DNA from 2 places in the Bacillus sp. M13(2017) genome. Region 1 is predicted to be linked to the other one. Evidence: a T-box and tRNA genes for the amino acid it is inferred to sense, from the RefSeq annotation. Region 1 holds a T-box; the other holds one or more tRNA genes.
The links. The T-box of region 1 lies ahead of proS (proline--tRNA ligase). A T-box ahead of a tRNA ligase gene usually reads a tRNA of that ligase, here a tRNA-Pro.

Region 1 (3,377 bases):
AGTATTAATACGCTTTTCCCCAATACACCATTTGTTTAGCGTCTTTACCACAACAAATACATTCTTCAGCTAAATGCTCTTGCTCAAAAGGCATACAACGTGAAGATACTCCAACTTCTTCTTTTAGTTTCTCTTCACAAGTTAATTCTCCGCACCACATTGCCTTAATAAATCCTTGTTTTTCGTCAGCTATTTTTTTCATTTCTTCGAAATTTGTCGCAACATACGTATTTTCATCACGAAACACTTTTGCTTTATTAAATAAAGAAATATGAATTTCTTCAAGTAATGCTGGAATACGTTCTTCTAATTGATCCATTGGTACAAACTCTTTTTCCTTCGTATCTCTTCTTACAAGTACAACTTGTTTCTTTTCAATATCTTTAGGGCCAACTTCTAATCGAATTGGAACCCCCTTCATTTCATACTCATTAAATTTCCAGCCTGGTGTTTTATTACTAGCATCTATTTTTACTCGTGCAACCTTTTGAATATGTGCTTGTAACTCTGTTGCTTTTGCTAAAACTCCTTCTTTATGCTGAGCAATTGGTACAATAACAACTTGCACTGGAGCGACTTTTGGTGGCATTACAAGTCCATTATTATCACTATGAACCATTATTAGCCCGCCTATCATTCTTGTTGATACACCCCAAGATGTTTGGTGCACATATTGCCACTTACCGTTACGATCTAAAAACTTAATATCAAATGCTTCTGAGAAATTCGTCCCAAAGTTATGAGAGGTTCCTGTTTGAAGTGCTTTTCCATCATGCATTAAACTTTCAATTGTATAAGTTGCCTTTGCTCCAGCAAACTTCTCTTTTTCTGTTTTTTGTCCTTTAATAACTGGTATTGCTAAATAATCCTCACAGAAAGAAGCATATAAGTTTAAAATATTTAATGTTTCAGCCTGCGATTCTTCTGCCGTTTCATGGATTGTATGACCCTCTTGCCATAAAAATTCAGTCGTACGAAGGAACGGCCTAGTTGTCTTCTCCCAACGAACTACTGAACACCACTGATTATATAACTTCGGCAAATCATTATAGGATTGCACAATTTTTGAAAAGTGCTCACAGAATAAAGTTTCAGATGTAGGACGTACACAAAGTCTTTCCGCTAACTTTTCATCTCCACCATGCGTAACCCATGCTACTTCAGGAGCAAATCCTTCAACATGATCCTTCTCTTTTTGCAATAAACTCTCTGGGATAAACATTGGCATATATACATTTTCATGGCCAGTTCCTTTTAACTTCTCATCCATCACCTTCTGCATATTCTCCCATAAGGCATAACCATACGGACGTAAAATCATGCACCCTTTTACACTTGAATAATCAACAAGTTCGGCTTTTTTTACAATATCGGTATACCACTGCGCAAAGTCCTCTTCCATCTTCGTAATGGCTTGCACTTGTTCTTTTGCCATAGTCAGTCTTCCTCCTTCTAGAAAATACAAAAAAGCCCGCATCCCTAAATAGGGACCGAGCTTTGCCGGCGTTACCACCCTGATTCATGCACAAAAATTGCGCATGCTCTCTTTTTGATAACGGGAAATTCCCGCTGCATATGCAGAACTCAAAGGCAGGTTCCATATTACCTTTTTAAGAATCTTTCAGCCTGACGGATTCTCTCTCTGCTAAAAAGGTTGAACATGTACTAATCCTTTTTCATCGTTATAACGAAATAAATTTGTTGATTATCATAATACAAATTCTTTTTTTAAACAATAGCTAATTTTCTTATTTTTATATATTCTTTTCATTTTTTGCAGTTTTATACGTAGCTTTTCCGCGTAATTTTCACAAGTTGATGTGCAATCATACCGATAAGTGTACCAAGTAGGACGAAGAAACCAATAAATCCATATCCCATTCCTTCCCACCCACCAATGACCATCATTGTAACAGGAAAGGACGCTAAACAAAGAAGTATTAAACTAAGTGCAAATATAATATCAAACTGTTTGTCTGGAAACCGTTTCTTTAGTAAATATGAAATAGCAAATACAAGGATAATTGTGATTCCGCCAATGATGTAAAAGATACCAAATCCATCTAACAAATCCATAGTGTTTCCTCCTTCCATAGATTCCCTTATACTTAATTATATGTTTAATTTTTCTGAAAATAAATAATAAATTTTCACCTAAAAATATATTTTTATTACTAGGTATTAATAGTAATATATAATAATAGGTTTTATATAATCAGGAGGGAACTTTATGGATAAAGCATTAACAAACCACGTCATTATTTTATCATTCGACTGTTTATCAGCTTTAGATTTTCCTATACTACAAAAACTACCTCATTTCCAATCTCTAATAAAAAAGGGCACGATTGTCGAAAAAGTAGAACCAATTTATCCTTCTGTAACATATCCAAGCCACTCAACAATCGTAACTGGTAATTACCCTAACAAGCACGGTGTTGTTAGCAATACGTTACTTCAACCAGGGCGTGAATCACCTGATTGGCATTGGTATCGAAAATCAATAAAAGGAACAACATTGTATGATGAAGCGCGCAAAGCAAATTTAACGACAGCTGCCCTTCTATGGCCTGTTACTGGAAGAGCGAACATCGATTACAATTTACCAGAAATTTTTCCAAATAGACCTTGGCAAAATCAAGTGTTAGTTTCCTTATTTAGCGGTAGCCCACTATATCAATTAGATTTAAATCGTCGTTTCGGCCATATAAGAAATGGTTTATCACAACCAGAGCTGGATGATTTCGTCCTCGCCTCTGCTGTGCATACAATCCAGACGAAAAAGCCTAATGTCATGTTCGTACATTTCACCGATCTAGACACACAAAGACACTATCACGGCTTTGAATCTAACGAAACAATAGCTGCTATCCAGAGGCACGACGGACGTCTAGGGAAAATTATTCAAGCACTAAAAGAAAGTGACCTATACGAAGAAAGTACAATTATTGCCCTTGGTGATCATAGCGCTTTAAGTGAAAACAAATCCATCCAATTAAATGTGCTATTCCATCAAAGAGGACTTATATCTCTTAATAAAAAAGGAAAATTAGTAGACTGGAAAGCCTATTGCCAAAGTTGCGACGGCTCTGCCTATGTATATGTAAAGGACAAAAATGATACGGATACAATTCGGGAGGTACAACTACTCCTTGAAGAACTACTTCAAAATAAACAAAACGGAATTGAATTTATACTTCATGATGAAGCTGCCAAAGACTGCGGTGCAGACGGTAATTGTTTATTCATGTTAGAAGCACGAGAAGGGTATTATTTCACTGAAAACTATACAGGAGATTTTATAAAAGAAATTACTGAAAAAGATGTTACGCCTAGTAAAAAATATACATTTGGTACGCATGGATACTCTCCAACAA
Region 2 (3,377 bases), on a different contig from region 1:
AACTGATTGCGTCAAAAGATCCCATGTTTCATATTCCAATGAAGTATGAACAAACTCAGCTAATCCTTGCGCTATCATAAAATCATTTGCCTCTTCATACCAACCAATCTCTTGGCATAAGCGAAGAATACGCACTAAAGTTGGAATTTCATCTTTATGAAACTGCGGTAATTTCTTTGCTTTATTCATGCCATATACGATAAATGCCGCTAAATTTTCTTCTTTATAAAATTCTTTCTCTTTCCATACTAATATAGTTCGTTCTTTCCCCTCACCTTTTGGGTGACAAGGTACAAGCAAAGAAAATAATTCAGCGAAATTATTTGGTTCTATATATGTATCTGTAACCAAATTCCAATTTGGATCGCCCTGTACAGCCTTCATATAATTCCCCTTCCCTTTTCATCTATGTAGGAAATATTAATTTATTATCGCACCACTAAAAATTAATATTGTTATATTCAAAATCTATCATAATACTTATATCTATCAGTATATCATCTTTTCTCTTATTAAAAATTAAGAATAACAAATTTTAAAAAAATGTCGAAATTATTAACCGTATCCTTATTATATAATGTCTCAGATACATCACGCTAACATATTAGTTTAATCCATATATGCTAGAATAATGTATCTGAAATTTATATATAATTTAGCTCTTTATGAGTGACCATTAAACTCTCGGTTAATTAAAGTTTCAATTTACTCTGTACGCTCTGAGATTTCACTCAAGGCAAATCCAGCTTGATCATCTGCTGATTCCCTTATAGCTAAATCTCCTAGTGCTAACATGCCAATAAGTTGACCACTATCAACTACTGGTAATCGTCTAATTTGATGCTGTGCCATTAGCTCTGTAGCTTTTTCAATAGAATCATTTGGAGAAACTGAGATAATATTTGTTGTCATCACATTTGTAATTTTATTAGATCCAGGATGTTTTTCAGCAATCCCTCGAACGACTAAATCACGATCAGTAACAAGCCCAACAACTTGCTCATTTTCAACAACTGGAATTAATCCAACTGATTCTTCCTTCATTTTAACAGCTGCCTCATATACATTGTCTAGCGGTGTACAATGTACAATATGGGTACTCATTAAGTCTCTAACTCGTGTCATTATTTATTTCCTCCTTTTTATACATACCATAGCTTTTCCAAAATTCCTTTATTTATTTCTGGAAAGTAACGTAATAAAAAGGATTAACAAAATAAAAAAGAGCCAGCATAATGCTGACTCTTTTTTGTATGACCCGTACGGGATTCGAACCCGTGTTACCGCCGTGAAAGGGCGGTGTCTTAACCACTTGACCAACGGGCCATGGCTCCGCAGGTAGGACTCGAACCTACGACCGATCGGTTAACAGCCGATAGCTCTACCACTGAGCTACTGCGGAATAATATATGGTGGGCCTAAATGGACTCGAACCATCGACCTCACGCTTATCAGGCGTGCGCTCTAACCAGCTGAGCTATAGGCCCATATACTTTACAGGGGCAGTAGGAATCGAACCCACACTGGAGGTTTTGGAGACCTCAGTTCTACCTTTAAACTATGCCCCTAAATGATGCCGGCTAGAGGACTTGAACCCCCAACCTACTGATTACAAGTCAGTTGCTCTACCAATTGAGCTAAGCCGGCATAAAAAAATGGTGGCTCGGGACGGAATCGAACCGCCGACACGAGGATTTTCAGTCCTCTGCTCTACCGACTGAGCTACCGAGCCAACATAAATGGCGGTCCCGACCGGGGTCGAACCGGCGATCTCCTGCGTGACAGGCAGGCATGTTAACCACTACACCACGGGACCATTTGGTTGCGGGGACAGGATTTGAACCTGCGACCTTCGGGTTATGAGCCCGACGAGCTACCGTGCTGCTCCACCCCGCGACAATATAAAGTTTTAAAAAATGGAGGAGGTAGAGGGATTCGAACCCCCGCGCGACTCTCGCCGCCTGTCGGTTTTCAAGACCGATCCCTTCAGCCGAACTTGGGTATACCTCCATGAAGGAAAAAATAAATATTTTATTATTATATGTCTAAACCATTAAAGAAAAAATGGAGGAGGTAGAGGGATTCGAACCCCCGCGCGATTCTCACCGCCTGTCGGTTTTCAAGACCGATCCCTTCAGCCGAACTTGGGTATACCTCCGAGACATATATTAAATAAAGTGGAGCCTAGCGGGATCGAACCGCTGACCTCCTGCGTGCAAGGCAGGCGCTCTCCCAGCTGAGCTAAGGCCCCATGTTTTTTGGGAATATCGGGAAGACAGGATTTGAACCTGCGACCCCCTGGTCCCAAACCAGGTGCTCTACCAAGCTGAGCCACTTCCCGTTAATAAAAGCGCGCCCGAGAGGAGTCGAACCCCTAACCTCTTGATCCGTAGTCAAACGCTCTATCCAATTGAGCTACGGGCGCATATGGTGCCGAGGGCGGGGGTCGAACCCGCACGGTGGTCACCCACCGCAGGATTTTAAGTCCTGTGCGTCTGCCTGTTCCGCCACCCCGGCATGTCATATTGAAAATTGGAGCGGAAGACGGGATTCGAACCCGCGACCCCAACCTTGGCAAGGTTGTATTCTACCACTGAACTACTTCCGCAAGACATGTATGAGTTATTTTATTAAAAGTGCGGGTGAAGGGAGTCGAACCCCCACGCCAAAGGCGCTAGATCCTAAGTCTAGTGCGTCTGCCAATTCCGCCACACCCGCATATTTCATTAAAATGGTGAGCCATGAAGGACTCGAACCTTCGACCCTCTGATTAAAAGTCAGATGCTCTACCAACTGAGCTAATGGCTCTTAATGGCTGGGCTAGCTGGATTCGAACCAGCGCATGACGGAGTCAAAGTCCGTTGCCTTACCGCTTGGCTATAGCCCATTAATTAAGAATGGTGGAGGGGGGCAGATTCGAACTGCCGAACCCGAAGGAGCGGATTTACAGTCCGCCGCGTTTAGCCACTTCGCTACCCCTCCGACATATATGGTGGAGGATGACGGGATCGAACCGCCGACCCCCTGCTTGTAAGGCAGGTGCTCTCCCAGCTGAGCTAATCCTCCATTTTGCCTGGCAACGTCCTACTCTCACAGGGACAAGGTCCCAACTACCATCGGCGCTAGAGAGCTTAACTTCCGTGTTCGGTATGGGAACGGGTGTGACCTCTCTGCCATCATTACCAGACTGTATTCATTTAAGACAAGAATCATTTTAACTCATTTGACCTCGAAAGTCAACAAGTTTTTTATATTCTTTCAAAACTAGATAACATTTGCTACATATTATATGGTTAAGTCCTCGATCTATTAGTATTCGTCAGCTCCACATGTCACCATGCTTCCACCTCGAACCTATCAACCTGATCATCTTTCAG

Region 2: it encodes a tRNA-Pro, which carries the amino acid that the T-box ahead of proS (proline--tRNA ligase) is inferred to sense. The anticodon was not compared.

Annotation. Positions count from the first base shown of each region.
Region 1 covers NZ_KZ268508.1:126,239-129,615, reverse strand. Annotated here, with positions in the region: gene proS (proline--tRNA ligase) at 5-1,435, opposite strand; T-box leader at 1,483-1,689, opposite strand; gene CGQ22_RS20010 (YesK-like family protein) at 1,783-2,076, opposite strand; gene CGQ22_RS20005 (alkaline phosphatase family protein) at 2,231-3,377, shown strand, end outside.
Region 2 covers NZ_KZ268518.1:18-3,394, reverse strand. Annotated here, with positions in the region: gene CGQ22_RS27570 (DUF3965 domain-containing protein) at 1-384, opposite strand, end outside; gene CGQ22_RS27565 (CBS domain-containing protein) at 706-1,125, opposite strand; tRNA gene CGQ22_RS27560 (tRNA-Glu) at 1,255-1,326, opposite strand; tRNA gene CGQ22_RS27555 (tRNA-Asn) at 1,328-1,402, opposite strand; tRNA gene CGQ22_RS27550 (tRNA-Ile) at 1,411-1,487, opposite strand; tRNA gene CGQ22_RS27545 (tRNA-Trp) at 1,498-1,568, opposite strand; tRNA gene CGQ22_RS27540 (tRNA-Thr) at 1,575-1,647, opposite strand; tRNA gene CGQ22_RS27535 (tRNA-Phe) at 1,657-1,732, opposite strand; tRNA gene CGQ22_RS27530 (tRNA-Asp) at 1,741-1,816, opposite strand; tRNA gene CGQ22_RS27525 (tRNA-Met) at 1,820-1,896, opposite strand; tRNA gene CGQ22_RS27520 (tRNA-Ser) at 1,918-2,010, opposite strand; tRNA gene CGQ22_RS27515 (tRNA-Ser) at 2,066-2,158, opposite strand; tRNA gene CGQ22_RS27510 (tRNA-Ala) at 2,179-2,251, opposite strand; tRNA gene CGQ22_RS27505 (tRNA-Pro) at 2,268-2,341, opposite strand; tRNA gene CGQ22_RS27500 (tRNA-Arg) at 2,352-2,425, opposite strand; tRNA gene CGQ22_RS27495 (tRNA-Leu) at 2,429-2,517, opposite strand; tRNA gene CGQ22_RS27490 (tRNA-Gly) at 2,534-2,608, opposite strand; tRNA gene CGQ22_RS27485 (tRNA-Leu) at 2,638-2,718, opposite strand; tRNA gene CGQ22_RS27480 (tRNA-Lys) at 2,733-2,808, opposite strand; tRNA gene CGQ22_RS27475 (tRNA-Gln) at 2,813-2,887, opposite strand; tRNA gene CGQ22_RS27470 (tRNA-Tyr) at 2,899-2,982, opposite strand; tRNA gene CGQ22_RS27465 (tRNA-Val) at 2,991-3,066, opposite strand; rRNA gene rrf (5S ribosomal RNA) at 3,072-3,187, opposite strand; partial or broken rRNA gene CGQ22_RS27455 (23S ribosomal RNA) at 3,290-3,377, opposite strand, start outside.